Regions from separate parts of the Enterobacter sp. fkY84-1 genome, predicted to be linked through region 2. Evidence: predicted binding sites of a transcription regulator. Region 2 holds the regulator's gene; the other holds the start of a gene.
The links. The regulator Fur, encoded in region 2, represses iron uptake genes when iron is present. The targets are predictions, from matches to a motif close to ATAATAATGAGAACNACTATCAA.

Region 1: bfd (bacterioferritin-associated ferredoxin) is a predicted target of Fur. The motif match lies at 9,750-9,772, and genes of this name have one in related genera.

Annotation. Positions count from the first base shown of each region.
Region 1 is NZ_CP169393.1:4,285,997-4,301,358, reverse strand. Features, by position in the region: gene kefB (glutathione-regulated potassium-efflux system protein KefB) at 1-942, shown strand, start outside; gene ACEPLT_RS20645 (YheV family putative zinc ribbon protein) at 955-1,155, shown strand; gene slyD (peptidylprolyl isomerase) at 1,250-1,840, shown strand; gene ACEPLT_RS20635 (protein SlyX) at 1,892-2,110, opposite strand; gene fkpA (FKBP-type peptidyl-prolyl cis-trans isomerase) at 2,349-3,167, shown strand; gene ACEPLT_RS20625 (helix-turn-helix transcriptional regulator) at 3,334-4,056, shown strand; gene tusD (sulfurtransferase complex subunit TusD) at 4,056-4,442, shown strand; gene tusC (sulfurtransferase complex subunit TusC) at 4,442-4,801, shown strand; gene tusB (sulfurtransferase complex subunit TusB) at 4,809-5,096, shown strand; gene rpsL (30S ribosomal protein S12) at 5,221-5,595, shown strand; gene rpsG (30S ribosomal protein S7) at 5,692-6,162, shown strand; gene fusA (elongation factor G) at 6,259-8,373, shown strand; gene tuf (elongation factor Tu) at 8,443-9,627, shown strand; gene bfd (bacterioferritin-associated ferredoxin) at 9,807-10,001, shown strand; gene bfr (bacterioferritin) at 10,074-10,550, shown strand; gene ACEPLT_RS20575 (prepilin peptidase) at 10,534-11,007, opposite strand; gene rpsJ (30S ribosomal protein S10) at 11,388-11,699, shown strand; gene rplC (50S ribosomal protein L3) at 11,732-12,361, shown strand; gene rplD (50S ribosomal protein L4) at 12,372-12,977, shown strand; gene rplW (50S ribosomal protein L23) at 12,974-13,276, shown strand; gene rplB (50S ribosomal protein L2) at 13,294-14,115, shown strand; gene rpsS (30S ribosomal protein S19) at 14,132-14,410, shown strand; gene rplV (50S ribosomal protein L22) at 14,425-14,757, shown strand; gene rpsC (30S ribosomal protein S3) at 14,775-15,362, shown strand, end outside.
Region 2 is NZ_CP169393.1:1,274,929-1,290,290, reverse strand. Features, by position in the region: gene kdpD (two-component system sensor histidine kinase KdpD) at 1-718, shown strand, start outside; gene kdpE (two-component system response regulator KdpE) at 715-1,392, shown strand; gene speFL (leader peptide SpeFL) at 1,671-1,775, shown strand; gene speF (ornithine decarboxylase SpeF) at 2,029-4,227, shown strand; gene potE (putrescine-ornithine antiporter) at 4,224-5,537, shown strand; gene pgm (phosphoglucomutase (alpha-D-glucose-1,6-bisphosphate-dependent)) at 5,627-7,267, opposite strand; gene seqA (replication initiation negative regulator SeqA) at 7,292-7,840, opposite strand; gene ybfF (esterase) at 8,024-8,797, shown strand; gene ybfE (LexA regulated protein) at 8,926-9,213, shown strand; gene fldA (flavodoxin FldA) at 9,369-9,899, shown strand; gene fur (ferric iron uptake transcriptional regulator) at 10,191-10,637, shown strand; gene chiQ (ChiQ/YbfN family lipoprotein) at 10,729-11,055, opposite strand; gene chiP (chitoporin ChiP) at 11,103-12,500, opposite strand; gene glnS (glutamine--tRNA ligase) at 12,947-14,614, opposite strand; gene nagE (PTS N-acetyl glucosamine transporter subunit IIABC) at 14,794-15,362, opposite strand, start outside.

The DNA of each region.
Region 1 (15,362 bases), 1.7 Mb from region 2:
ACCCATCTCCTGTGGGTTGTGGTGAGCGTCGCTATCCTGGTGGCGGTGAAAACGCTGGTGCTGTACGTTATGGCGCGCATTTACGGCCTGCGCAGTTCGGAGCGCATGCAGTTTGCGAGCGTGTTGAGCCAGGGAGGTGAGTTCGCGTTTGTGCTGTTCTCTACCGCCTCGTCCCAGAAGCTGTTTAAAGACGATCAGATGGCGCTTTTGCTGGTAACGGTCACGCTGTCCATGATGACCACGCCACTGCTGATGAAGATGGTGGATAGACTGCTGTCGCGCCGCCTGAACCCGGCAGACGACGAAGACGAAGCGCCGTGGGTGGAAGACGATAAGCCCCAGGTGATCGTGGTGGGCTTTGGCCGCTTTGGACAGGTAATCGGCCGTTTGCTGATGGCGAACAAAATGCGCATTACGGTGCTGGAGCGGGATATCAGCGCGGTCAACCTGATGCGCAAATATGGCTACAAGGTTTACTACGGCGATGCGACCCAGCTCGAGCTACTGCGCTCGGCGGGGGCAGAGGCGGCCGAATCCATCGTGATTACCTGTAACGACCCGGAAGACACGATGAAGCTGGTGGATCTGTGCCAGCAGCATTTCCCGCATCTGCATATTCTGGCGCGTGCGCGGGGACGTGTTGAAGCTCACGAATTATTGCAGGCGGGTGTGAAACACTTCTCCCGTGAGACGTTCTCCAGTGCGCTGGAGCTGGGGCGCAAGGCGCTGATCTCGCTTGGCATGCATCCGCATCAGGCGCAGCGCGCCCAGATGCATTTCCGCCGGCTGGATATGCGGATGCTGCGCGAGCTGATGCCGGTCCATACCGATACGGCGCAGATCTCCCGCGTGCGGGAAGCGCGTCGCGAGCTGGAGGAGATCTTCCAGCGCGAGATGCAGCAGGAACGACGCCAGCTCGATGGCTGGGATGAATTTGAATAAGGGTAACGAAAGATGGCTGTACGTAAACGCTTTATCGCGGGTGCAAAATGCCCGACCTGCCAGGCGCAAGATACCCTGGCGATGTGGCGGGAAAATAATATTGATGTTGTTGAGTGTGTTAAGTGCGGTCACCAGATGCGTGAGGCCGACAAAGAGGCGCGCGAGCACGTTCGCAAAGAAGAGCAAGTTATCGGGATTTTTCATCCGGACTAGCGATATGCCCTGAGTTTTTTTAAGCTAAAGGGTACACAGGTGCAGATTTCCGCTACAATCTGCGCCAGCAATTTTCCCACGCTCAGGAGATATCATGAAAGTAGCAAAAGACCTGGTGGTCAGCCTGGCCTATCAGGTACGTACAGAAGACGGTGTGTTGGTTGATGAGTCTCCGGTGAGTGCGCCGCTTGACTACCTGCATGGTCACGGTTCCCTGATTTCCGGCCTGGAAAACGCGCTGGAAGGTCATGAAGTTGGCGACAAATTTGACGTTGCTGTAGGCGCGAACGACGCTTACGGTCAGTATGACGACAACCTGGTTCAGCGCGTTCCTAAAGACGTGTTCATGGGCGTTGACGAACTGCAGGTTGGCATGCGCTTCCTGGCGGAAACCGACCAGGGCCCGGTTCCTGTTGAAATCACCGAAGTGGAAGATGACCACGTCGTGGTTGACGGCAACCATATGCTGGCTGGCCAGAACCTGAAGTTCAACGTAGAAGTTGTTGCGATCCGCGAAGCGACCGAAGAAGAGCTGGCTCATGGCCACGTTCACGGTGCGCACGGTCACGACCATGACCACGATCACGGCCACGACGGCTGCTGCGGTGGTCACGGCCACGACCATGGTCATGACCACGGCCACGGTAAAGGTGGTTGCGGTAACGGCGGCTGCGGCTGCCACTAATTCCGTCATGCGGAAAATAAAAAAGCGGGATTATCCCGCTTTTTTTACGCCTCAATAATGAGGAGGTGGCGTCTCTTCTGACTGAGAGGCGATGTTCGACGGCTGCGTAGCCTTCAGCTTTTCCGTCAGCAGGCGCATATGATCCCGCAGTTTCGCCATTTCGAGCTCATGTGCGGTCACGGTCTGGTTTAGCTCTTCGATGGTGATGTCCTGAAAAGCCAGGCGGCTTTCCAGCTCAGCCATTCTCGCTTCTATCGTTGTATCCTTCATCATTCACCTCGTTTATTTCAGATTCGCCATAATGGCCCAGCGGCGGCGCAGTTTAACTGAGTTTATCCTTAAGTACAGTTCGCATCCCTCTGGCAAGAAACTTATTTAAACAAAAATAGTCTGAAAAGTGGCGAGAATTGGACGTGTCTGTCTGTAGATTTCTTCTGCAACGTTTTATAGTACGTCACTCATTTACGTTTAACGCTGGGGTGAGAGTCCCCAGGCCCTGGAGATATGGATGAAATCACTGTTTAAAGTAACGCTGCTGGCGACGACGATGGCTGTTGCGCTGAACGCGCCGCTGTCATTCGCTGCTGATACTGCTGCGAAGCCTGCTGCCACTGCAGACAGCAAAGCAGCGTTCAAAAATGACGACCAGAAATCCGCCTACGCACTGGGCGCATCTCTGGGTCGTTACATGGAAAACTCTCTGAAAGAACAAGAGAAACTGGGCATCAAACTGGATAAAGCTCAGCTGATCGCAGGCGTTCAGGACGCATTTGCCGATAAGAGCAAGCTGTCTGACCAGGAAATTGAACAGACTCTGCAGGCGTTCGAAGCGCGTGTGAAGGGCGCCGCGCAGACTAAGATGGACGCGGACGCTAAAGACAACGAAGCGAAAGGCAAAGCCTACCGCGATGCCTTCGCTAAAGAGAAGGGTGTGAAAACCTCTTCGACTGGCCTGGTGTACAAAGTTGAGAAAGAAGGCACCGGCGATGCACCTAAAGACAGCGACACGGTTGTCGTGAACTACAAAGGTACGCTGATCGACGGTAAAGAGTTCGATAACTCTTACACCCGTGGTGAGCCGCTCTCCTTCCGTCTGGATGGTGTGATCCCTGGCTGGACTGAAGGCCTGAAAAACATCAAGAAAGGCGGCAAGATCAAGATGGTCATCCCACCGGATCTGGCCTATGGCAAAACCGGCGTTCCGGGGATCCCTGCCAACTCTACGCTGGTCTTTGACGTAGAGCTGCTGGACATCAAACCGGCACCGAAAGCGGATGCCAAGGCAGACGCACCGGCTGACGATAAAGCCGATGCTGCTAAGAAGTAATGCTGAAAAAAAACCGCCGCCTTTAAGGCGGCGGTTTTTTATTGTGGGGCAGATATAATTAACACTGGAAAGCGTTAGGCACGCTGTATTAATTTAGTTGTCCGTGTAGATAATGAGCCTGCCCTGAAAACCTAACGACAGGCTCCTGAAAAGGAGTGTTTTTTTCATGTCCAGGTCGCTTTTAACCAACGAAACCAGTGAACTTGATTTGCTGGATCAACGTCCTTTTGACCAGACCGACTTCGATATTCTGAAATCCTATGAAGCGGTAGTGGACGGGTTAGCGATGCTCATTGGCTCCCACTGCGAAATCGTATTGCACTCCCTGCAAGATCTGAAGTGTTCCGCCATCCGCATTGCGAATGGTGAGCATACTGGCCGTAAAATTGGCTCGCCAATTACCGACCTTGCATTGCGTATGTTGCATGACATGACCGGCGCGGACAGCAGCGTCTCCAAATGCTATTTCACCCGCGCCAAAAGCGGCGTGCTGATGAAATCAGAAACCATCGCGATTCGAAACCGCGAGCATCGTGTAATTGGGCTGCTGTGCATCAACATGAACCTTGATGTGCCTTTCTCGCAGATCATGAGCACCTTTATTCCACCCGAAACGCCGGATGTTGGCTCTTCTGTTAACTTTGCCTCTTCCGTCGAAGATCTCGTCACGCAGACGCTTGAGTTCACCATTGAAGAGGTGAATGCCGACCGCAACGTCTCGAACAACGCCAAGAATCGCCAGATCGTGCTCAATCTCTATGAAAAAGGGATTTTTGATATTAAAGACGCCATCAACCAGGTGGCCGATCGTCTCAACATCTCCAAGCACACGGTCTACCTCTATATTCGCCAGTTCAAAAGCGGTGATTTCCTGGGACAAGATAAGTAATGCGTTATGCGTTAATGGTGACAGGCCCGGCGTACGGGACTCAGCAGGCCAGCAGCGCGCTGCAGTTTGCGCATGCGCTGCTGGCAGCCGGACATGAGCTGGCGAGCGTCTTCTTCTATCGGGAAGGGGTGTATAACGCGAACCAGTTTACGTCACCGGCGAGCGATGAGTTTGATGTGGTGCGCGGCTGGCAGGCATTAAACGAAAAGCAGGGCGTAGAACTGCACATCTGCGTGGCGGCGGCACTGCGCCGCGGCGTGACCGATGCAACCGAAGCCGCCCGTCTTGGTTTATCGGGTTCTAACCTGCAGCCCGGTTTTTCGTTAAGCGGTCTGGGTGCGCTGGCACAGGCGGCGCTCACCTGCGACAGAGTGGTGCAATTCTGATGAAGCGCGTGGCATTTGTTTTTGCGTCTGCACCGCACGGGAGCGCTTCTGGCCGCGAAGGGCTGGATGCGTTACTTGCGACGTCCGCGCTGACCGAAGATATCGGCGTCTTCTTTTTAGGGGACGGTGTGTTTCAGCTTCTGGCGGATCAGCAGCCACAGGCCATTCTGGCGCGGGATTACATCGCTACGTTTAAAGTGCTGCCGCTGTATGACATTGAAACCCTGTATGTCTGCGCCGACTCGCTGGCCGCTCGCGGTTTGGATGAGAAGACGCCTTTCGTGCTGGATGTGACCGTCGTCTCTTCTGCGGCATTGCGCGAACACCTTTCCCACTACGACACCGTTCTGACTTTCTGAGGCTGCCATGCTCCATACTCTGAGCCATTCACCATGGCAATGTGATATCGACGCGTTACTGAGTATGCTGCGCGACGGTGATGACCTGCTGCTGATTCAGGACGGCGTGCTTGCCGCACTTGAAGGCAGCCGCTTCGTTGAAATGCTCACGAATGCCCCCATAACAGTTTCTGCGCTGAAAGACGATCTGGATGCGCGGGGTCTTTCTGGTCAAATTTCAGCCAAAATTGACGTGGTTGGCTATACTGATTTCGTCAATCTTACTGTGACGCACGCCAGTCAAATGAACTGGTGATTTGAGATCGCTGTATATTTCTTGACACCTTTTCGACGTAGCCCTAAAATTTCGCGTCCTCATATTGTATGAGGTCGTTTTATTACGTGTTTACGAAGCAAAAGCTAAAACCAGGAGCTATTTAATGGCAACAGTTAACCAGCTGGTACGCAAACCACGTGCACGCAAAGTTGCGAAAAGCAACGTGCCTGCGCTGGAAGCCTGCCCGCAGAAACGTGGTGTATGTACTCGTGTATATACCACCACTCCTAAAAAACCAAACTCCGCACTGCGTAAAGTATGCCGTGTGCGTTTGACTAACGGTTTCGAAGTGACTTCCTACATCGGTGGTGAAGGTCACAACCTGCAGGAGCACTCCGTGATCCTGATCCGTGGCGGTCGTGTTAAAGACCTTCCGGGTGTTCGTTACCACACCGTTCGTGGTGCGCTGGACTGCTCAGGTGTTAAAGACCGTAAGCAGGCTCGCTCCAAGTACGGCGTGAAGCGTCCTAAGGCTTAATGGTTCTCCGTTAAGTAAGGCCAAACTGATTTATCTTAATGTCATACTAAACTCTTTGAGTTTTGGACAATCCTGAATTAACAACGGAGTATTCCCATGCCACGTCGTCGCGTCATTGGTCAGCGTAAAATTCTTCCAGATCCGAAATTCGGATCAGAACTGCTGGCAAAATTTGTAAATATCCTGATGGTAGATGGTAAAAAATCTACTGCAGAAGCAATCGTATACAGCGCGCTGGAGACCCTGGCTCAGCGTTCTGGTAAAAATGAACTGGAAGCTTTCGAAGTCGCTCTCGACAACGTTCGCCCAACTGTAGAAGTTAAGTCCCGCCGCGTTGGTGGTTCTACTTATCAGGTTCCAGTTGAAGTTCGTCCGGTTCGTCGTAATGCCCTGGCAATGCGTTGGATCGTTGAAGCTGCTCGTAAACGCGGTGATAAATCCATGGCTCTGCGTCTGGCGAACGAACTTTCTGATGCTGCAGACAACAAAGGTACTGCAGTTAAGAAACGTGAAGACGTTCACCGTATGGCAGAAGCCAACAAGGCGTTCGCACACTACCGTTGGTAATCCCTTCGGAGTCTTAGTCACCAGGCGGGCGCTTCAGAGAAGCCGCCCGCTCTGGGTAACTTAACTGAACGCCTAAAGATATAAACGAGGAATCAAATGGCTCGTACAACACCCATCGCACGCTACCGTAACATCGGTATCAGTGCGCACATCGACGCCGGTAAAACCACTACTACCGAACGTATTCTGTTCTACACCGGTGTAAACCACAAAATCGGTGAAGTTCATGACGGCGCAGCCACCATGGACTGGATGGAACAGGAGCAGGAGCGTGGTATCACTATCACCTCCGCAGCGACTACTGCATTCTGGTCAGGTATGGCTAAGCAGTACGAACCGCATCGCGTAAACATCATCGACACCCCAGGGCACGTTGACTTCACCATCGAAGTAGAACGTTCCATGCGTGTTCTTGACGGCGCGGTAATGGTTTATTGCGCAGTTGGTGGTGTTCAGCCACAGTCTGAAACCGTATGGCGTCAGGCGAACAAATATAAAGTTCCACGCATCGCGTTCGTTAACAAAATGGACCGTATGGGTGCTAACTTCCTGAAAGTTGTTGGTCAGATCAAAACCCGTCTGGGCGCGAACCCTGTTCCGCTGCAGCTGGCAATTGGTGCTGAAGAAGGCTTCACCGGCGTTATCGACCTGGTGAAAATGAAAGCCATCAACTGGAACGATGCAGACCAGGGCGTTACCTTCGAATACGAAGATATCCCAGCTGCAATGCAGGACCTGGCTGACGAATGGCACCAGAACCTGATCGAATCCGCTGCTGAAGCTTCTGAAGAGCTGATGGAGAAATACCTGGGTGGTGAAGAACTGACTGAAGAAGAGATCAAAAAAGCTCTGCGTCAGCGCGTTCTGAACAACGAAATCATCCTGGTAACCTGTGGTTCTGCGTTCAAGAACAAAGGTGTTCAGGCGATGCTGGATGCGGTAGTTGACTACCTGCCATCCCCAGTTGATGTTCCTGCGATCAACGGCATCCTGGACGACGGTAAAGATACCCCGGCTGAGCGTCACGCAAGCGACGAAGAGCCATTCTCTGCACTGGCGTTCAAAATTGCTACCGACCCATTCGTGGGTAACCTGACCTTCTTCCGCGTTTACTCTGGTGTGGTTAACTCCGGTGACACCATCCTGAACTCCGTGAAAGCGGCGCGTGAGCGTTTTGGCCGTATCGTACAGATGCACGCTAACAAACGTGAAGAGATCAAAGAAGTTCGTGCGGGCGACATCGCTGCAGCTATCGGTCTGAAAGACGTGACCACTGGTGACACCCTGTGTGACCCGGATCACCCGATCATTCTGGAGCGTATGGAATTCCCAGAGCCGGTAATCTCCATCGCGGTTGAACCAAAAACCAAAGCTGACCAGGAAAAAATGGGTCTGGCTCTGGGCCGTCTGGCGAAAGAAGACCCATCATTCCGCGTATGGACTGATGAAGAATCTAACCAGACCATCATCGCTGGTATGGGTGAACTGCACCTGGACATCATCGTTGACCGTATGAAGCGTGAATTCAACGTTGAAGCGAACGTGGGTAAACCTCAGGTTGCTTACCGCGAAGCGATTCGCGCGAAAGTTACCGACATTGAAGGTAAACACGCTAAGCAGTCTGGTGGTCGCGGTCAGTACGGTCACGTTGTGATCGACATGTACCCACTGGAGCCGGGCTCTAACCCGAAAGGTTACGAGTTCATCAACGACATCAAAGGTGGTGTAATTCCTGGCGAATACATCCCAGCCGTTGATAAAGGCATCCAGGAACAGCTGAAAGCGGGCCCTCTGGCTGGCTATCCGGTTGTTGATATGGGTGTTCGTCTGCACTTCGGTTCTTACCACGACGTTGACTCCTCTGAACTGGCGTTTAAACTGGCTGCGTCTATTGCCTTTAAAGAAGGCTTTAAGAAAGCAAAACCAGTTCTGCTTGAGCCAATCATGAAGGTTGAAGTAGAAACTCCTGAAGAGAACACCGGTGACGTTATCGGTGACTTGAGCCGTCGTCGCGGTATGCTGCGTGGTCAGGAATCCGAAGTAACTGGCGTTAAGATCCACGCTGAAGTTCCGCTGTCTGAAATGTTCGGATATGCAACTCAGCTGCGTTCTCTGACCAAAGGTCGTGCATCATACACCATGGAATTCCTGAAGTATGATGATGCGCCTAACAACGTTGCTCAGGCCGTTATTGAAGCCCGTGGTAAGTAATCCACAGGATTAAAACCTAAGTCCCGTGCTCTCTCCACAGGGGAGAGCACTATAGTAAGGAATATAGCCGTGTCTAAAGAAAAATTTGAACGTACAAAACCGCACGTCAACGTTGGTACTATCGGCCACGTTGACCATGGTAAAACTACCCTGACTGCTGCAATCACTACCGTTCTGGCTAAAACCTACGGTGGTTCTGCTCGTGCATTCGACCAGATCGATAACGCACCAGAAGAAAAAGCTCGTGGTATCACCATCAACACTTCCCACGTTGAATACGACACCCCGACTCGCCACTACGCACACGTAGACTGCCCAGGCCACGCCGACTATGTTAAAAACATGATCACCGGTGCTGCGCAGATGGACGGCGCGATCCTGGTTGTTGCTGCGACTGACGGCCCAATGCCTCAGACTCGTGAGCACATCCTGCTGGGTCGTCAGGTAGGCGTTCCTTTCATCATCGTGTTCCTGAACAAATGCGACATGGTTGATGACGAAGAGCTGCTGGAACTGGTAGAGATGGAAGTTCGTGAACTGCTGTCTCAGTACGATTTCCCAGGCGACGATACTCCAATCGTTCGTGGTTCTGCTCTGAAAGCGCTGGAAGGCGAAGCTGAGTGGGAAGCGAAAATCATCGAACTGGCTGGCTTCCTGGATTCTTACATCCCAGAACCAGAGCGTGCGATTGACAAGCCATTCCTGCTGCCAATCGAAGACGTATTCTCCATCTCCGGTCGTGGTACCGTTGTTACCGGTCGTGTAGAGCGCGGTATCATCAAAGTTGGTGAAGAAGTTGAAATCGTTGGTATCAAAGAGACTGCGAAGTCTACCTGTACTGGCGTTGAAATGTTCCGCAAACTGCTGGACGAAGGCCGTGCTGGTGAGAACGTTGGTGTTCTGCTGCGTGGTATCAAACGTGAAGAAATCGAACGTGGTCAGGTTCTGGCGAAGCCAGGCTCAATCAAGCCACACACCAAGTTCGAATCTGAAGTGTACATCCTGTCCAAAGACGAAGGCGGCCGTCATACTCCGTTCTTCAAAGGCTACCGTCCACAGTTCTACTTCCGTACTACTGACGTGACCGGTACCATCGAACTGCCAGAAGGCGTTGAGATGGTAATGCCAGGCGACAACATCAAGATGGTTGTGACTCTGATCCACCCAATCGCGATGGACGACGGTCTGCGTTTCGCAATCCGTGAAGGCGGCCGTACCGTTGGCGCGGGCGTTGTTGCTAAAGTTCTGGGCTAATTAATTATCCCTGAATTAAAAAAGGACGCTTCGGCGTCCTTTTTTGTTTTCTACCGCTCAGGCGTCGTCACAAAATTTCGCATTTTTTGCCTGCTCCCGCCCCGCATTCTGGCGTTTGTGCTATTGTAATCATAACCATTCTCACTTACACTTTGCGCATAATTTGAACGGGAGTTTCTATGTACGTTTGTTTATGTAATGGTGTAAGCGACAAAAAAATACGTCAGGCCGTTCGCCAGTTTCAGCCCCAGTCATTCCAGCAGCTTCGCAAATTTGTTCCGGTGGGAAATCAATGCGGTAAATGCGTACGTGCTGCGCGAGAGATCATGCAGGACGAGCTGATGCAGATCCCGGAATACAAAGAGATCGCCTAAGCGCCCATCTTTTTTTTGACATCCCTGTAGCCCGATCTACGCTTCAATGAGTGGAAGCGGAGGGACTATATAATGAAAGGTGATGTTAAAATCATAAGTTATCTCAATAAATTATTGGGAAATGAGCTTGTCGCAATCAACCAGTATTTTCTTCACGCGAGAATGTTCAAAAACTGGGGACTCAAACGTTTAAACGACGTTGAGTACCATGAATCTATCGATGAGATGAAACACGCTGATAAATACATCGAGCGTATTTTATTCCTTGAAGGCATTCCAAACCTGCAGGATCTCGGCAAGCTGGGCATCGGAGAAGATGTCGAAGAGATGCTGCGTTCCGACCTCAGGCTAGAACTTGAAGGTGCCAAAGATCTCCGTGAAGCCATTGCCTATGCTGACAGCGTATATGACTACGTCAGCCGAGATATGATGATCCAGATCCTGGCCGATGAAGAAGGGCATATTGACTGGCTGGAAACAGAGCTGGATCTCATTGCTAAAATCGGCCTGCAAAACTATCTTCAGTCACAGATTAAAGTGGAAGAATAACCAACGTCTTCCACCCTACGCATAAACCCGCTGCTGCCAGAAATGGCCCAAAAGGCAGCGGGTTTTTTATTGCTTTCTTATCAGGGCGGATTACCGAAAAAACAAGAATACAAAGAAGCGCCATCAGCGCCGCGAGCAACGCCAGCGCAGGCAGTACGCACCAGCCATGCCATGCACCAAGCGCCGCCAGGTACTTCACATCGCCATATCCCATCCCTTCACGCCGGCAGATAAACCAATAGCCCCAGTAAATAACGGCAAAGGCAATATATCCGGCCATCGCACCCGCCACCGCACTCGGCAGAAAATCAGGTTGGATACAGAGCTGAAAGAGCAGCCCCGCCCATAGCAGCGGACAGAGAAATTTATCGGGAAGCAGACCGTAGCGAATATCGGCATTTACAAGTAAGGCTGTCAGTAAAAGATAGATCAGCAGAAAGGGGAGGGTGGTCAGCATTTAAAAGGCCTCAAACGGGTTTGAGCGCATAGTCGTTATAATCGGCCTGTCCGGCAATGCACAAAAAACGGAGATGCGTAGCGGCTCGAAACAAAGCATCGCCGCAGAATACATTGCATAAAACGTTGCGCGCTCTTACACACCCTGCGACATTGGCGCTTAATTTCTAAACGGCACTTGCGTCTTGCCCAGATTTACGTATAATGCGCGGGCTTGTCGTAATTGACGGCGGGTTCAATCAGAACCAGAGTAGCTCATTTTGTTACTCAACAATGCTCCCAATTGGGGAGCTACGTAAGAACGGTTACACTCTCCCATCAATCGTAATGGGTTTGAGGAGTAATCATTTTCGTTTATAAAATAATTGGAGCTCTGGTCTCATGCAGAACCAAAGAATCCGTATCCGCCTTAAAGCGTTTGATCATCGTCTGATCGATCAATCAACCGCGGAAATCGTCGAGACTGCTAAGCGCACTGGTGCGCAAGTCCGTGGTCCGATCCCGCTGCCGACCCGCAAAGAGCGCTTCACCGTTCTGATCTCTCCGCACGTTAACAAAGACGCGCGCGATCAGTACGAAATCCGCACTCACAAGCGTCTGGTTGACATCGTTGAGCCAACTGAGAAAACCGTTGATGCTCTGATGCGTCTGGATCTGGCTGCCGGTGTAGACGTGCAGATCAGCCTGGGTTAATCAGGTCATCGAGCGATTGAGAGGTTGAAACAATGATTGGTTTAGTCGGTAAAAAAGTGGGTATGACCCGCATCTTCACTGAAGATGGCGTTTCTATCCCAGTAACCGTAATCGAAGTTGAAGCAAACCGCGTTACTCAGGTTAAAGATCTGGCTAACGATGGCTACCGCGCTATTCAGGTTACCACTGGTGCTAAAAAAGCTAACCGTGTAACCAAACCAGAAGCGGGTCACTTCGCTAAAGCTGGCGTAGAAGCTGGCCGTGGTCTGTGGGAATTCCGCCTTGCTGAAGGCGAAGAGTTCACCGTAGGTCAGGACATTAGCGTTGAGCTGTTTGCTGACGTTAAAAAAGTTGACGTAACCGGTACCTCTAAAGGTAAAGGTTTTGCTGGTACCGTTAAGCGCTGGAACTTCCGTACCCAGGACGCTACTCACGGTAACTCCTTGTCTCACCGCGTTCCGGGTTCTATCGGTCAGAACCAGACTCCGGGCAAAGTGTTCAAAGGCAAGAAAATGGCAGGTCAGCTGGGTAACGAACGTGTAACCGTTCAGAGCCTGGACGTAGTACGTGTTGACGCTGAGCGCAACCTGCTGCTGGTTAAAGGTGCGGTCCCGGGTGCAACCGGTAGCGACCTGATCGTTAAACCAGCTGTGAAGGCGTAAGGGGATAGCAATGGAATTAGTATTGAAAGACGCGCAGAGCGCGCTGACTGTTTCCGAAACTACCTTCGGTCGTGATTTCAACGAAGCGCTGGTTCACCAGGTTGTTGTTGCTTATGCAGCTGGTGCTCGTCAGGGTACTCGTGCTCAGAAGACTCGTGCTGAAGTAACTGGTTCTGGCAAAAAGCCATGGCGCCAGAAAGGTACCGGCCGTGCGCGTTCAGGTTCTATCAAGAGCCCGATCTGGCGTTCAGGTGGCGTGACCTTCGCTGCGCGTCCACAGGACCACAGTCAAAAAGTTAACAAAAAGATGTACCGCGGCGCGCTGAAAAGCATCCTGTCCGAACTGGTACGTCAGGATCGTCTGATCGTTGTCGAGAAGTTCTCTGTTGAAGCGCCTAAAACTAAGCTGCTGGCACAGAAACTGAAAGACATGGCTCTGGAAGATGTGCTGATCATCACCGGTGAGCTGGACGAGAACCTGTTCCTGGCCGCACGTAACCTGCACAAGGTTGACGTACGCGATGCGACTGGTATCGACCCGGTTAGCCTGATCGCCTTCGACAAAGTCGTAATGACTGCTGATGCTGTTAAGCAAGTTGAGGAGATGCTGGCATGATTCGTGAAGAACGTCTGCTGAAGGTGCTTCGCGCACCGCACGTTTCTGAAAAAGCGTCTACTGCGATGGAAAAAACAAACACCATCGTTCTCAAAGTTGCTAAAGACGCGACCAAAGCAGAGATCAAAGCTGCTGTGCAGAAACTGTTTGAAGTCGAAGTCGAAGTCGTTAACACCCTGGTCGTTAAAGGGAAAGTTAAACGTCACGGACAGCGTATCGGTCGTCGTAGCGACTGGAAAAAAGCTTACGTCACCCTGAAAGAAGGCCAGAATCTGGACTTCGTTGGCGGCGCTGAGTAAGTCGGAGGAGTAATACAATGGCAGTTGTTAAATGTAAACCGACATCTCCGGGTCGTCGCCACGTAGTTAAAGTGGTTAACCCTGAGCTGCACAAGGGCAAACCTTTTGCTCCGTTGCTGGAAAAAAACAGCAAATCCGGTGGTCGTAACAACAATGGCCGTATCACCACTCGTCACATCGGTGGTGGCCACAAGCAGGCTTATCGTATTGTTGACTTCAAACGCAACAAAGACGGTATCCCAGCAGTTGTTGAACGTCTTGAGTACGATCCGAACCGTTCCGCGAACATCGCGCTGGTTCTGTACAAAGACGGCGAACGCCGTTACATCCTGGCCCCTAAAGGCCTGAAAGCTGGCGACCAGATTCAGTCTGGCGTTGATGCTGCAATCAAAGCAGGCAACACCCTGCCGATGCGCAATATCCCGGTTGGTTCTACCGTTCATAACGTAGAAATGAAACCAGGTAAAGGCGGTCAGCTGGCGCGTTCCGCGGGTACTTACGTTCAGATCGTTGCGCGTGATGGTGCTTATGTCACCCTGCGTCTGCGTTCTGGTGAAATGCGTAAAGTCGAAGCAGACTGCCGCGCTACTCTGGGCGAAGTTGGCAATGCTGAGCATATGCTGCGCGTTCTGGGTAAAGCAGGTGCTGCACGCTGGCGTGGTGTTCGTCCTACCGTTCGCGGTACTGCGATGAACCCAGTCGACCACCCACATGGTGGTGGTGAAGGTCGTAACTTTGGTAAGCACCCGGTATCTCCGTGGGGCGTTCAGACCAAAGGTAAGAAGACCCGCAGCAACAAGCGTACTGATAAATTTATCGTACGTCGCCGTAGCAAATAATTTTAGAGGATAAGCCATGCCACGTTCTCTCAAGAAAGGTCCTTTTATTGACCTGCACTTGCTGAAGAAGGTAGAGAAAGCGGTGGAAAGCGGAGACAAGAAGCCCCTGCGCACTTGGTCCCGTCGTTCAACGATCTTTCCTAACATGATCGGTTTGACCATCGCTGTCCATAATGGTCGTCAGCACGTTCCAGTCTTTGTTACCGACGAAATGGTTGGTCACAAACTGGGTGAATTCGCACCGACTCGTACTTATCGCGGCCACGCTGCTGATAAAAAAGCGAAGAAGAAATAAGGTAGGAGGAAGAGATGGAAACTTTAGCTCAACATCGCCATGCTCGTTCTTCTGCACAGAAGGTTCGCCTTGTTGCTGACCTGATTCGCGGTAAGAAAGTGTCGCAGGCCCTGGACATCCTGACCTATACCAACAAGAAAGCTGCGGTATTGGTCAAGAAAGTACTGGAATCTGCCATTGCTAACGCTGAACACAACGATGGCGCTGACATCGACGATCTGAAAGTCGCGAAAATTTTCGTAGATGAAGGCCCAAGCATGAAGCGCATTATGCCGCGTGCGAAAGGTCGTGCAGATCGCATCCTGAAGCGCACCAGCCACATTACTGTGGTTGTGTCCGATCGCTGAGACTCTGGAGACTAGCAATGGGTCAGAAAGTACATCCTAATGGTATTCGCCTGGGTATTGTAAAACCATGGAACTCTACCTGGTTTGCGAACACCAAAGAATTCGCTGACAACCTGGACAGCGATTTTAAAGTACGTCAGTACCTGACTAAGGAACTGGCTAAAGCGTCTGTATCTCGTATCGTTATCGAGCGTCCAGCGAAGAGCATCCGTGTGACTATTCACACTGCTCGTCCTGGCATCGTTATCGGTAAGAAAGGCGAAGACGTAGAAAAACTGCGCAAGGTCGTAGCGGATATCGCTGGCGTTCCTGCACAGATCAATATCGCTGAAGTTCGTAAGCCTGAACTGGACGCTAAATTGGTTGCTGACAGCATCACTTCTCAGCTGGAACGTCGTGTTATGTTCCGTCGTGCTATGAAGCGTGCTGTACAGAACGCAATGCGTCTGGGCGCTAAAGGTATCAAAGTTGAAGTTAGCGGCCGTCTGGGCGGCGCGGAAATCGCACGTACCGAATGGTACCGTGAAGGTCGCGTACCGCTGCACACTCTGCGTGCTGACATCGACTACAACACCTCTGAAGCGCACACCACTTACGGTGTAATC
Region 2 (15,362 bases):
AAGCGAGCGTGAAAGCATTCGTAACTCGCTGCTGGCGGCGCTGTCTCACGATCTGCGTACCCCGCTCACCGTCCTGTTCGGTCAGTCAGAAATTCTGACGCTGGACCTGGCGGCGGAAGGCTCGAAGCATGCACTTCAGGCCAGCGAGATCCGCCAGCACGTGCTGAATACCACACGCCTGGTGAATAACCTGCTCGACATGGCGCGTATCCAGTCGGGTGGATTTAACCTCAAAAAAGAGTGGCTCACGCTGGAAGAGGTGGTGGGCAGCGCGCTGAAAATGCTCGAACCCGGCCTGGGCGGGCGACATATTGCGCTGAACATGCCCGAGCCCCTGACCTTAATTCATGTTGATGGTCCGCTGTTTGAACGGGTGCTGATCAACCTGTTGGAAAATGCCGCCAAATATGCGGGCGCCAGCGCGCAGATTGGGGTGGATGCGACGGTGGACGACGGCGCGCTTCGCCTTGACGTCTGGGATACCGGCCCGGGCATTCCTGCCGGGCAGGAGTTGGCTATTTTCGAGAAATTCGCGCGCGGCAATAAGGAGTCGGCCATTCCGGGCGTGGGGCTGGGGCTGGCCATTTGCCAGGCGATCATTGACGTGCATGGCGGCTCCATTTCCGCGGAGAATCGTCCGGAAGGCGGTGCGCGTTTTTGTGTTACACTTCCTCTGGAAACCCCGCCAGAACTTAATGAATTACCAGAGGATTTGTGATCAACGTCTTGATTGTTGAAGATGAGATCGCCATTAGCCGTTTTCTGCGCGCTGCGCTGGAAGGAGACGGTCTGCGCGTCCATGATGCAGGTACGCTTCAGCGGGGGTTAATTGAAGCCGCCACCCGCAAGCCGGACCTGGTGATCCTCGATCTGGGTCTCCCGGACGGTGACGGCATCGATTTTATTCGTGAAGTCCGTCAGTGGAGCCAGATGCCGATTCTGGTGCTCTCCGCCCGTACTGAAGAGACGGATAAAATCGCCGCGCTGGATGCCGGGGCGGATGACTACCTGATTAAACCGTTTGGCATCGGCGAGCTACAGGCTCGCCTTCGCGTGGCGCTGCGTCGCCACAGCGCCACCACGCCTGCCGATCCAACCTACACGTTTGGGGATATCCGGGTTGACCTGGCCGCGCGGCGCATTGTGCGCGGCGAAGAGGAAATTCACCTCACGCCCATCGAATTTCGCCTGCTCGCCGTGCTGCTCAACAATCACGGCAAGGTTCTCACCCAGCGCCAGCTGTTAAGTCAGGTGTGGGGACCCAACGCCGTGGAACATAGTCACTATTTACGCATATATATGGGCCATCTTCGTCAGAAACTCGAAGTCGACCCCGCTCGCCCTCGCCATTTATTAACTGAAACCGGTATCGGTTATCGGTTTATGCTCTGAATAACTATTCATTTTATTTTTAAATAAAATCAAAATCTCTCAGAAAATATTTCATAAATAATCCACTCGATATTTTTTGGGTTATTTATGCCCATTTAAAACATTTGCAATACATCCTATTAACCAGATACCAACAAATCAGAATTTTGATCTGCGATATTCATCAAAAACGACTATTTATTTCTAAAATGATCGGTTAACGGTGATCTCCTTCACAGTTAATCGCGTTTTCCTGGATAAAATGACCGTGCTTTCAATTACTGAAAGGAAAATAAATCATGGAAAACAACAATCGTTTAATGCCCCATATAAGGCGGACAACACATATCATGATGTTTGCCCACCGAAACTGCTTTGACTTTCATCTCTTTAATGCCCGGTAGTCCTTCGACTTCTGGCGCATTCGCTTACAGGTTACCCTGAAACCTCTTATTTTACAGGCCATTGCCTGTGAACGCGTGCGCTCATTCATTTTGATTCAGACCCATCCGCACCGGGCGGACTGAATTTCAATCCTCAAAAAGCAATGTACTGATTTTAATCAGCGGCCACCCTTTGCTTTTTTTCCGGAAAATTATCGATTTCTTTTTTGCAAGAAATCGAGGGACGCTTATTACCTAAAATAAAGAGAGAAAGATGAAAAGTTTAAAAATCGCAGCCAGCCGCGCATGTCCGGATTGCTTTACCACCCAGCGTGAACTGGTGGATGTCCGGGCCTCGGATTATATCGACGTTGCCGCTATTGTGCTGGCGGTCAGTGATATTACCGACGGCATACTGGAAGAAATAGAAGCCACCGGATTTGGCATTCCTGTTTTTGTCGCGACGCATAAAGAAGAATTCATTCCGGCAGATTATTTATCGCGCATTCATGGCGTATTTGAGTATTCAGACACCAGCAACGACTTTTATGGACGCCAGCTGGAGGCGGCTGCCCTGAAGTATGAAACCCAGCTGCGCCCGCCGTTTTTCCGCGCCCTTGTCGACTATGTAAAACAGGGCAACAGCGCGTTTGACTGCCCGGGGCATCAGGGCGGCCAGTTCTTCCGCCGCCATCCTGCCGGCAATCAGTTCGTTGATTTCTTTGGCGAGACGCTTTTCCGCGCCGATCTGTGCAACGCCGACGTGGCAATGGGCGATCTGCTGATCCACGAAGGCGCGCCGTGCATCGCACAGCAGCATGCGGCGAAGGTCTTTAATGCCGATAAGACCTACTTCGTGCTCAACGGTACCTCGTCATCCAACAAAGTGGTGCTGAACGCCCTGCTCACCCCGGGCGACCTGGTGCTGTTCGACCGTAATAACCACAAATCCAACCATCACGGTGCCCTCCTCCAGGCAGGCGCAACGCCGGTCTATCTGGAAACCGCGCGCAACCCGTACGGCTTTATCGGCGGCATTGACGCCCACTGTTTTGAAGAAAGCTATCTTCGCGAGCTGGTGGCAGAAGTCGCACCCGGCCGTGCACGCGATGCGCGTCCGTTCCGTCTGGCGGTGATCCAGCTGGGCACCTACGATGGCACCATCTACAACGCCCGCCAGGTGGTGGATAAGATTGGGCACCTGTGTGATTACATCCTGTTTGACTCGGCCTGGGTGGGTTACGAGCAGTTTATTCCAATGATGGCCGACTGCTCGCCGCTGCTGCTGGAGCTGAACGAAAACGACCCGGGGATTTTGGTTACCCAGTCCGTGCATAAACAGCAGGCCGGCTTCTCCCAGACCTCGCAAATCCACAAGAAAGACAGCCATATCAAAGGCCAGCAGCGCTATGTCCCGCATAAGCGGCTGAATAATGCCTTTATGATGCACGCCTCCACCAGCCCGTTCTATCCGCTGTTTGCCGCGCTGGACATCAACGCCCGTATGCATGAAGGCCAGAGCGGCCGCAACATGTGGATGGACTGCGTGGTGAACGGTATTGAGGCGCGAAAACTAATCCTGGAGAACTGCCAGTATCTGCGCCCGTTCGTGCCGGAGACAGTGGATGGCCGTCCGTGGGAAAGCTGGGACACGGCGGAGATTGCGACCGATCTGCGCTTCTTCCACTTCGTACCGGGTGAAAACTGGCACGCTTTTGAAGGCTACGCCGAGCATCAGTATTTTATCGACCCGTGCAAGCTCCTGCTGACCACGCCGGGCATTAACGCCCGCACCGGGGAGTATGACGGCTTCGGCGTGCCTGCCACCATCCTCGCCAACTTCCTGCGTGAAAACGGCATCGTGCCGGAGAAATGCGATCTCAACTCGATCCTGTTCCTGCTCACGCCTGCGGAAGATATGGGCAAGCTGCAGCAGCTGGTGGCGCAGCTGGTGCGTTTCGAAAAACTGCTCGAGAGCGATGCTCCACTAAAAGAGGTGCTGCCTTCCATCTGCAGACAACATCCGGAACGTTACGCGGATTACACCCTGCGCCAGATCTGCCAGGAGATGCATGACCTGTACGCCCGTCACAATGTCAAACAGCTGCAGAAAGAGATGTTCCGCAAGTCTCACTTCCCGCGCGTGATGATGAACCCGCAGGACGCGAACTACGCCTATCTGCGCGGAGAAGTGGAACTGGTCTCCCTGCGCGACGCGGAAGGCCGCATCGCCGCCGAAGGCGCCCTCCCTTATCCACCGGGGGTATTGTGCGTGGTTCCAGGGGAGGTCTGGGGCGGCTCCGTGCTGCGCTACTTCGCCGCGCTGGAAGAAGGCATCAACCTGCTGCCGGGCTTCGCGCCGGAGCTGCAGGGTGTGTACGTCGAAGAGTGCGAGGGCCGCAAACAGGTTCGCTGTAACGTCATCAAACAACCCGCCGCTCAGCCCGCGCTGCTGAAAGGAGAGAAATTATGAGCAAGTCCAATAAGATGGGCGTGGTGCAGCTGACCATCCTCACCATGGTGAACATGATGGGTTCAGGGATCATTATGCTGCCCACCAAGCTTGCCGAAGTAGGAACCATTTCAATTATCTCCTGGCTGGTGACCGCCGTCGGCTCGATGGCGCTGGCATGGGCGTTTGCCAAGTGCGGGATGTTCAGCCGCAAGTCAGGCGGCATGGGGGGCTACGCCGAGTATGCCTTTGGTAAGTCTGGCAACTTTATGGCCAACTATACCTACGGGGTGTCACTGCTGATCGCCAACGTGGCGATTGCCATCTCCGCCGTGGGCTACGGTACGGAGTTGTTTGGCGCGACGCTTAGCCCAGTACAGATTGGCCTGGCCACCATCGGCGTGCTGTGGATCTGCACCGTGGCTAACTTTGGCGGGGCGCGTATCACCGGACAGCTCTCCAGCATCACCGTCTGGGGCGTGATTATTCCGGTTGTCGGCCTGTGCATCATCGGCTGGTTCTGGTTCAGCCCGACCCTGTACGCTAACTCCTGGAACCCGCACCATGTGCCGTTCTTCAGCGCAGTCGGCTCTTCTATCGCCATGACGCTCTGGGCCTTCCTGGGCCTGGAATCCGCCTGCGCGAACGCAGAAGTGGTTGATAACCCTGAAAAGAACGTGCCGATTGCGGTCCTCGGCGGTACGCTGGGCGCGGCGGTGATCTATATCGTCTCGACGAACGTCATTGCGGGCATCGTTCCGAACATGGATCTGGCCAACTCCACGGCGCCGTTCGGGCTGGCCTTCGCGCAGATGTTCACGCCGGAAGTCGGGAAAGTGATTATGGGTCTGATGGTCATGTCATGCTGCGGTTCACTGCTTGGCTGGCAGTTCACCATCGCACAGGTATTTAAATCTTCGGCTGATGAAGGTTACTTCCCAAAAATCTTCTCCCGTGTGACCAAAGCCGATGCGCCGGTGCAGGGCATGCTGGCGATTGTTATCTTCCAGAGCGGATTGTCGCTGATGACCATTAGCCCGTCGCTGAACAGCCAGTTCAACGTGCTGGTCAACCTGGCGGTGGTGACGAACATCATTCCGTATATTCTGTCGATGGCGGCGCTGGTGATTATTCAGAAGGTTGCGAAGGTGGATCCGCGCAAGGCGCGTGCGGCCAATATCGTGGCGCTGATTGGCGCAATCTACAGCTTCTATGCGCTCTATTCCTCCGGACAGGAAGCGATGCTGTATGGTGCGATGGTGACCTTTATGGGCTGGACGCTGTACGGTCTGGTGTCACCGCGGTTTGAATTGAAGAATAAGCACAGTTGAAAAAAGCCCGGTGGCGCTAGCGCTTACCGGGCCTACGATCGTTGTTGTAGGCCGGGCAAACGCAGTGCCGCCCGGCACACAAACCGCACTTACGCGTTTTTCAGCACTTCGCTGACAATCTCTACCGCTTCTTTCTCAATCTGCTGACGATGCTCAGCGCCGAGGAAGCTTTCGCAATAAATTTTATACGCATCTTCCGTACCGGATGGACGCGCAGCGAACCAGCCGTTTTCGGTCATCACTTTCAGACCACCAATAGACGCACCGTTACCCGGTGCCGCCGTCAGACGCGCGGTGATCGGATCGCCCGCCAGGGTGCTTGCACTGACCATCTCCGGAGAGAGTTTGGACAGGGCCGCTTTCTGGGCAGACGTTGCGCTGGCCTGAATACGGTTATAGCTTGGCGCACCAAAGCGTGCTGCCAGGTCGTTGTAATGTTCCTGCGGGTTTTTACCGGTGACCGCGGTGATTTCTGCCGCCAGCAGGCACATGATGATGCCGTCTTTATCGGTTGACCACGGCGTGCCGTCGAAGCGCAGGAAAGAGGCCCCCGCGCTCTCTTCACCACCGAAGCCAAAGCTGCCGTCGTGCAGACCGTCAACAAACCATTTGAAGCCCACAGGTACTTCCACCAGCTTGCGGCCCAGCGCCTCGACCACGCGGTCGATCATCGCGGAGGACACCAGCGTCTTACCGACAGCCACCTCTTTGCCCCACTGCGGACGGTGCTGGAACAGGTAGTTGATCGCAACGGCCAGATAGTGGTTCGGGTTCATCAGCCCGGCAGGAGTGACGATACCGTGACGGTCGTAATCCGGGTCGTTCGCAAACGCCAGATCGAATTTATCACGCAGCGCCAGCAGGCCCGCCATCGCGCACTCGGAGGAGCAGTCCATACGGATCGCGCCGTCTTTGTCCAGGTGCATAAAACGGAAGGTCTGATCGACGTGATCGTTCACGATGGTCAGATCCAGCTTGTAGTGCTCGGCAATACGTTTCCAGTATTCAATACCGGAGCCGCCCAGCGGATCCACACCTAGCTTCAGGCCGGCTTTCTGGATGGCCGCCATATCGACGATCTCCGCCAGCCCTTCCACGAACGGCTGAACCAGATCCTGCTCTTTTACGTGGCCGGACGCCATGGCCGCATCCAGAGAGATGCGCTTCACGCCTTTCAGACCGTCAGCCAGCAGGGCGTTCGCACGATCTTCCACCACTTTGGTGACATTGGTGTCTGCCGGGCCACCGTTAGGCGGGTTGTATTTGATGCCGCCGTCTTCCGGCGGGTTGTGGGATGGCGTGATCACGATACCGTCAGCCAGCGCGCCACCCTTTTTGTTGTGTACCAGGATGGCGTTAGAGACCGCAGGCGTTGGGGTGAAGCCGTTGTTCTCCTGAACAATCACATCAACGCCGTTCGCTGTCAGAACTTCCAGCACGGAGATAAAGGCCGGTTCAGACAGGGCATGGGTATCTTTCCCCACGTAGCAAGGACCGGTAACGCCATTTTTAGCGCGCTCTTCCGCAATGGCCTGAGCAATGGCCAGAATGTGCGGTTCGTTAAAGCTGTGGCGCGCCGCGCTGCCGCGGTGACCAGATGTACCAAACTTCACTGCGTGTTCTGCGTTGCCCACGACCGGCTTCAGCACGTAATACTGCGCGGTCAGCTGAGCGACGTTAATCAAATCGCTTTGTTGTGCAGGTTGGCCTGCACGGCTGTGATTTGCCATTACCGGGTCCTTCTGATGCAAGGGTTAAATTGTACCGCAAACCTTCTCAATCAATTCCGCCGGGAACTGCATGGACTGCATGATATGTTCAATCATGCTGCACTTGCGGCCCGTATTGGTATTGGTGATCACCCAGTATGGGGTGCCAGGAACATGTTTGGGTTTGGTTTGATTGCCATTTTGCAGCAACGTCTGCTCGTCGCCCGCGAAGTAGACGCGAGTACGGCCGTGCAGCGACTCGGTCGCTTCAGCAAACGCTTTGTTATCCAGTGAATAAAGTGTAGACAGCACCAGCATAAAGCGGTTAACCGCCTTTTTTTGCTCCGCATATTCATCGGAGAGCAGCAGCTCGCGCATCGCGCGCACTTTATCTTTAGCCGGTGTCACGGCAGGTTTTGCTTGTGCAACAACGCTTGGCTGAGACACGACATCTTTGGTGACTGGGGTAGCAGGCTGTGAAGCGGCGGAAATTTTAAGCATGCGCCGTAAAATGTCGGACGCGCTCTCCCCGATATGCCGCGTCTGGCTGGCAATATACTGATAGAGTTCGTCATCAACTTCGATTGTTTTCATCTTAATCCAGTGCGATATCTTATCTGAATACAAGTCATTGGGATTATAAGGTCAAATCCCAACAGCGGATAGCGTCAAACCAGGTTGGCGGCAAAAGTCAGATTAAACTGGAACCTTGCAGCCGGGCGGCAGAATGGACAACATGATACCCTAACCTGACATACGTAAAAAAAGAACTTTGCCATGAAATTGAATACCCGAGCGCAAACTGCACAATCGCCGAACAATAATTCTCCCATCGTACTGGTTCACGGGCTTTTTGGCAGCCTGGATAACCTGGGCGTGCTGGCGCGCGATCTGGTTACCGACCACGATATTCTTCAGGTCGATATGCGCAATCACGGTCTTTCCGGCCGTTCCGACGAGATGACCTACGCCGCGATGGCGCAGGATCTGCGGGATACGCTGGATGCCAACGACTTGCAAAAGGTGACCCTCATCGGGCATTCAATGGGCGGTAAAGCGGTGATGGCCCTGACGGCGCTGGCCCCGGAGCGTATTAACGGCCTGGTGGTGATTGATGTTGCGCCCGTGGATTACGACGTCCGCCGTCACGACGAAATTTTTGCCGCTATCAATGCGGTCACCGAAGCGGGTGCCGCGACGCGTCAGCAGGCGGCTGCCGTCATGCGTGAGCATCTTGATGAAGAAGGCGTCGTCCAGTTCCTGCTGAAGTCGTTTGTTGACGGGCAATGGCGTTTTAACGTGCCGGTGCTCTGGAACCAGTACAACAATATTGTGGGCTGGCAAACCGTACCCGCCTGGCCACACCCTACCCTCTTTATTCGCGGCGGCAATTCCCCTTACGTTACCGACGCGTACCGCGACGCCATACTGGCGCAATTCCCGCAGGCTCGTGCCCACGTCATTGCCGGAGCCGGACACTGGGTGCATGCGGAAAAACCTGACGCCGTGCTGCGCGCCATTCGCCGCTATCTTGCTGATACTGCAAATTGATTAAAAAGAGAGCGACTGGAAGGCTGCGGGCTTCCAGTCGTTGGCGCGCCGTTTTTGGTGATGTATGATGGCGCGCTTATCGCCCGGGCATTAGCAGGGCGGCGTGTTTCCCCCGAAGTCTCAGAATCATGGCCAAAGAACAAACGGACCGTACGACACTAGATCTGTTCGCGAATGAGCGTCGCCCGGGACGACCGAAGACGAATCCGCTTTCGCGCGATGAACAGCTGCGTATCAATAAACGCAATCAGCTTAAACGCGATAAAAATCGTGGGCTTAAGCGTGTCGAACTGAAGCTCAACGCCGACGCGGTCGATGCGCTTAACGAGCTGGCCGACGCGCGAAATATTAGCCGCAGCGAGCTCATTGAAGAGATGTTGATCGCCCAGCTTGAGATGCTGCGCAGCCAGGCATAAGTCTGAAAATTCCCTTAATTACCCTTTTCATGTAGCACAGAGTGCAGTCCTGCGCGATAGCTGTTTCCGCAGGGTTGCCAGTTCTGCTATTATTGCCCTTATCCGTGGCCGAATTGCGCCACCATACTATTAAGTTTCAAGAGGTTATTTTACTCATGGCAATCATCGGCATTTTCTTTGGCAGTGATACCGGCAATACCGAAAATATCGCGAAAAACATTCAAAAACAGCTCGGTAAAGACGTTGCTGATGTGCATGACATCGCCAAGAGCAGCAAAGAAGATCTCGAAGGCTATGACATTCTGCTGCTGGGTATTCCGACCTGGTACTACGGCGAAGCCCAGTGCGACTGGGATGATTTCTTCCCGACGCTGGAAGAAGTGGACTTCAACGGTAAGCTGGTTGCCCTGTTTGGCTGTGGCGACCAGGAAGACTACGCCGAGTACTTCTGTGACGCGCTGGGTACCATCCGCGACATCATTGAGCCGAATGGCGCTGTAATCGTCGGCCACTGGCCAACCGCCGGTTACCACTTCGAAGCGTCCAAAGGCCTGGCCGATGACGATCATTTCGTGGGTCTGGCCATCGACGAAGACCGTCAGCCAGAACTGACTGCAGAGCGCGTCGAGAAATGGGTTAAGCAGATCCGTGAAGAACTGCACCTGGACGATATTCTCAACGCCTGATTTTTATCGCGGCGCAACGGCGGTTGCGCCCGCGCACCAGGTCAAACCGATTAAATTAATTGCTACAATCTTTTAACTTTTTCGCCCAGACCTGTACAATGTCTCCCTGATAAAATGTGGTTTTCCACCGAGCAAGTTTGTTGGTGATACCCCATTTTTATAAGCATATTTTGCCTGAGACTTGCAGTTTTCATTTAGCCATGGCAGTTCTATAATGAGACGCATTATCCCGGGTGCATTTTCTGTCACTTCCTACAGAAGTGAATCGTTTAGCAACAGGACAGATTCCGCATGACTGACAACAATACCGCATTAAAGAAGGCTGGCCTGAAAGTTACGCTTCCTCGGTTAAAAATCCTCGAAGTGCTTCAGGGTCCAGACAATCACCATGTCAGTGCGGAAGACCTTTATAAACGTCTTATCGACATGGGTGAAGAGATTGGGCTGGCTACCGTCTATCGCGTGCTGAACCAGTTTGATGACGCGGGCATTGTCACCCGTCATAATTTCGAAGGTGGTAAATCTGTCTTCGAACTGACCCAGCAGCAGCACCACGATCACCTGATCTGCCTCGACTGTGGCAAGGTCATTGAATTTAGCGATGACTCTATCGAAGCGCGCCAGCGTGAAATCGCCGCGCGTCACGGCATCCGTCTGACCAACCACAGCCTGTACCTTTATGGTCACTGCGCTGAAGGCGATTGCCGCGAAAATGAACATGCGCATGACGCAAAATAAGTGAGTGTTCATACTCTGAGCCAGCCGTAAGGTTGGCTTTTTTTTGCCAGAAAAAAGCCCGGTGGCACAGTGCCACCGGGCGTAAAGCAACTTATTTATTATTATTGCGTATCTCGTTCCAGATCTTATCGCAACGCTTCGCCACTTCCTGATCGTTACCGGTTTTACGTGCCTGGATACAGGCCTGGTAATCCATCACGCGGACATTCTCCTGCGTCGCGAACTGCTCGTGCGCTTTCTCTTTCTTCAGCACGTTCAGCACGCTCTGGCAGGCTTCAATCTTCTCCGGCGAACCTTCCGCAGTATTAATGCAGGCGCTGTAGGCCTCCTTGAGACGGGAGTCCTCTTTCGGTGCCTGAGTCTGGGCACACGCCACCAGCCCCGATGCCAACAGCGCGACGATTACGATTTTTTTCATCATTTGCAGTCTCCGGTCCGGCGGGATCTAACCCGCCGGACGATTCATCAGAAGATGGTGAACGGTGCGATAACCATGAATTTCACGTCACGTTCATCCTGGAAGATGTTGCCGTAACCGCCCGCGTAGCTCGGGATATCGGAGTGGTTGTCGTACTGGGTGAAGTGCAGTTTGAACATCGTGCCTTTCGCGCGGCCATCCTGCAGGGTATAGATAGCATCCAGGCTGTAGGAAGACTCTTTCAGGCGATAGTTTGGATCGTAGTAAGCATCCGGTGTTGCCATGTCGGCTGGTTTTGCATCCCAGGCGTAAGCATAAGAAGCGCCCACCGCCCAGCCCGGCAGGTTCCAGTTTTTCAGATCATACATGGCGCCGAAGAAGACCGCCTTCTCACCGTCGGCGTTGAAATCGGAGCGGTTATCCCACCAGATATCAAGACGACCGTTGGAGGAAGCATAGGTCGGGGTCATACGCTGCAGGAAGTAGCCCTGCTGCCCTTCCGCTTTCACCCATGTGCCTTCCAGACGCAAATCAACCTGACCGACCTTGTAGCCGAAGGTTAACGCCTGCAGCCACGCGGTGCCGTCGTAGATATCATTGACGCCACCGTTACTGACTTTGTCGCGCGTACCGTAGAACTGGTAGCTGGTACTCAGCGGGCTACCCGCAATATCAAACTTATAGCTGGCCTTGGCAAAGTATTGATCGATATACCCTTGCGCCTGGCCGAATGCCGCTTCGAGAACCAGATCGTTTTTGAAGTCGTATTTCGCACCCAGCGAGTGGAGGTAATCGACTTTGGTTTTCTTATCGTTCTGGTAGAACTTGTCCATTTCAATGTGCCACGGTGCTTTGTACTCGTTGGTCCACATATAGGAGAAGCTCAGCGCACCTGCGTCACCGTAGTCAAAGTTAGCCCCGGCTTCTGCACCCTGATAGGTACCCGGCATAAAGCTCCAGTGTGGGGCTAACAGCGTCTGGCCGGTTGGCTGAATATAGCCCCCACGCGCCCAGACCGGGCCGTATTTAAATTTCGCTGCGGCTTTGTAGAGGCTGATACCGCTCTTATCCCCGGACCAGTCTTCATCATAGGCTTTGTTGCTGGAGGAGAAGGCGATTTCGTTCGGGTGGCCGCTGTCGCCGTTTTCCGCCATTTCGATCGCGGTGAACGCGGCGATATCCAGACCGAACATATCCGCGGCGTAGCCTGACTGGAAGTCCAGGTTGGCGTTCCAGGTGGAGTGCGAGAGGTTGGTTTTGTATTTATCTTCAGTGACGTCTTTACGGTCACGCTCACGCTGCCAGTAATAAATACCGCCCGTGAGGGTAGAATCTTCGATGAAACCCGCTGCTTTTGCCTCTGGCGCAATCACCAGGCCCGACATTGCTGTCACACCGGCAATAGCCAGCGCCAGCGCACTACGTTTGCCACTGAACGTACGCATAGATTATTCCTCTTTGACGAATTAAAACGCCTGAAACGGCGTAAATAAAAAAGACCAAATGGTCAGGGGTAGTTTTAAATACCCTCGAATTAACTACCGTCTTTAGGTTATTTTTCGCGACGCGAATTATCAATGCTTTTCAGCGGGCAAAGGTCAGGATTATGACGAAGTGCACATAATTGGTAGTGCTTTGTAACATTTACAGGAAGGCGAGGAATGACGGGAAATTCTCAGCTATTTCAGTATCCAGGCGTGGGATCGGTTTCCTTTTTTATAACCCTTTTGAATTTCGTAATGGCACAAACTTTTTTTTAAAAAATAAGTAGCACCTCATTGACCTGTTATTTTCATGACGCCACTTTAACCCCTGGCTTAATACTCTGATCGTTAAATAAAAAAACGCCGCATAATGCGGCGTTTGTTTCTCATTGACCAGAGCAGCAATATTATTCGCCGATCTTCGTCCAGGTATCACGCAGGCCCACGGTACGGTTAAATACCGGTTTTTCCGCCGTGCTGTGACGGCTGTCCAGGCAGAAGTATCCTTCACGTTCGAACTGGAACGCTTTGCCTGCTTCAGCCGCTTTCAGAGAAGGCTCCGCATAACCCTGCTTGATCACCAAAGATTCCGGGTTGATGGTCGCCAGGAAGTCTTCCGCCGCACCTGGGTTAGGCACGCTGAACAGGCGATCGTACAGACGAATCTCTACCGGCAGCGCGTGGGATGCGCTCACCCAGTGGATAACGCCTTTCACCTTGCGGCCATCCGCCGGATCTTTACTTAGCGTTTCAGCGTCATAAGTACAGAAGATGGTGGTGATATTTCCTTCCGCATCTTTTTCTACGCGCTCGGCTTTGATGACGTAAGCATTACGCAGACGCACTTCTTTACCCAGCACCAGACGCTTGTACTGCTTGTTAGCTTCTTCGCGGAAGTCAGCGCGGTCAATCCAGATCTCGCCGCTGAACGGCACGTCGCGGCTTCCCATTTCCGGTTTGTTCGGATGGTTAGGCATGGAGACCAGCTCGCTCTCGCCCTGCGGATAGTTTTCGATAACCAGCTTCACCGGGTCGATAACGGCCATCGCGCGCGGGGCATTTTCATTGAGGTCTTCACGAATGCAGGATTCCAGAGACGCCATCTCAATGGTGTTGTCCTGCTTGGTCACGCCGATACGCTTGCAGAACTCACGGATTGACGCCGCGGTGTAGCCACGGCGGCGCAGACCAGAGATGGTTGGCATACGCGGGTCGTCCCAGCCCTCAACGTGCTTGTCGGTGACCAGCAGGTTCAGCTTACGCTTGGACATCACGGTGTATTCCAGATTCAGACGAGAGAACTCGTACTGACGCGGATGCACAGGAATGGTGATGTTATCCAGCACCCAGTCGTACAGACGACGGTTGTCCTGGAACTCCAGCGTACACAGCGAGTGGGTGATCCCTTCCAGCGCATCGCTGATGCAGTGGGTGAAGTCGTACATCGGATAGATGCACCACTTGTTGCCGGTCTGGTGGTGTTCTGCGAACTTGATGCGGTACAGCACCGGATCGCGCATCACGATGAACGGAGACGCCATATCGATTTTGGCACGCAGGCACGCTTTGCCCTCTTCGAAGCCACCGGCACGCATTTTTTCAAACAGCGCCAGGTTCTCTTCCACGCTGCGATCGCGGAACGGGCTGTTTTTACCCGGTGCGGTCAGCGTACCGCGGTACTCACGGATCTCATCTGCAGACAGTTCGTCTACATACGCCAGACCTTTGTTGATGAGCTCTAACGCGTAGGCATACAGCTGATCAAAATAGTCAGAGGAGTAGCAGATATCGCCAGACCAGTTGAAGCCCAACCATTGCACGTCATTTTTGATGGACTCAACGTATTCGATGTCTTCTTTTACTGGGTTGGTGTCATCGAAACGCAGGTTGCACTGTCCCTGGTAGTCTTGCGCAATGCCAAAGTTCAGGCAGATGGACTTCGCATGCCCGATATGCAGGTAGCCATTCGGCTCCGGCGGGAAACGGGTATGAATTGTGGTGTGCTTACCACTGGCCAGATCTTCATCGATGATCTGACGAATAAAGTTACTCGGGCGGGCTTCTGCCTCACTCATCGTGGATTCCTCAAAGCGTAAACAACGTATAACGGCATATGATCTTATAAGCCGGACGTAGTGACAACCCTTAGTTACGGAAAATACGTATCAGATGAAAATAATGGGGGCATTTGCTGCAAAAAAAAGCGGCGGAGGATATCCCCCGCCGCTTAAGGCATGACTCTACTCAGGAGCGATTACTTGCCTTTAATCTCATACAGCGGGGTTTGACCCGCAACAACCTGACCTTTCGCCTGGAGTACCAGACCGCTAAAGTCGTCGATGTTGCTGCACACGACCGGACTAATCATCGAGCGCGCGTTGGCATTCAGGAAGTCCAGATCCATTTCCAGAATCGGCTGACCTGCCACCACTTCGGCCCCCTCTTCCACCAGGCGAGTAAAGCCCTGACCATTCAGCGCAACGGTATCGATACCCATGTGGACAACGATCTCCGCGCCCTTTTCGGTTTCGAGGCAGAACGCGTGGTTGGTGTTGAAGATTTTCACGATGGTACCGGCAGCAGGAGACACCACGGTTTTATCCGTTGGTTTCACCGCCACACCGTCACCGACCGCTTTGCTGGCGAACGCTTCGTCAGGCACCTGCTCAAGGTCAACCACGTCACCCGTAACCGGAGAGACCAGCGCGGCCACCGTCACGGCGTTAGGCACGGCCTGCGGCTTCGCTACCGGGGCAACCGTCGACGCAGGCGCGCTGTCGGTTGATGCTGCCGCGACCGGACCGCGGGCAACCACTTTCTTCA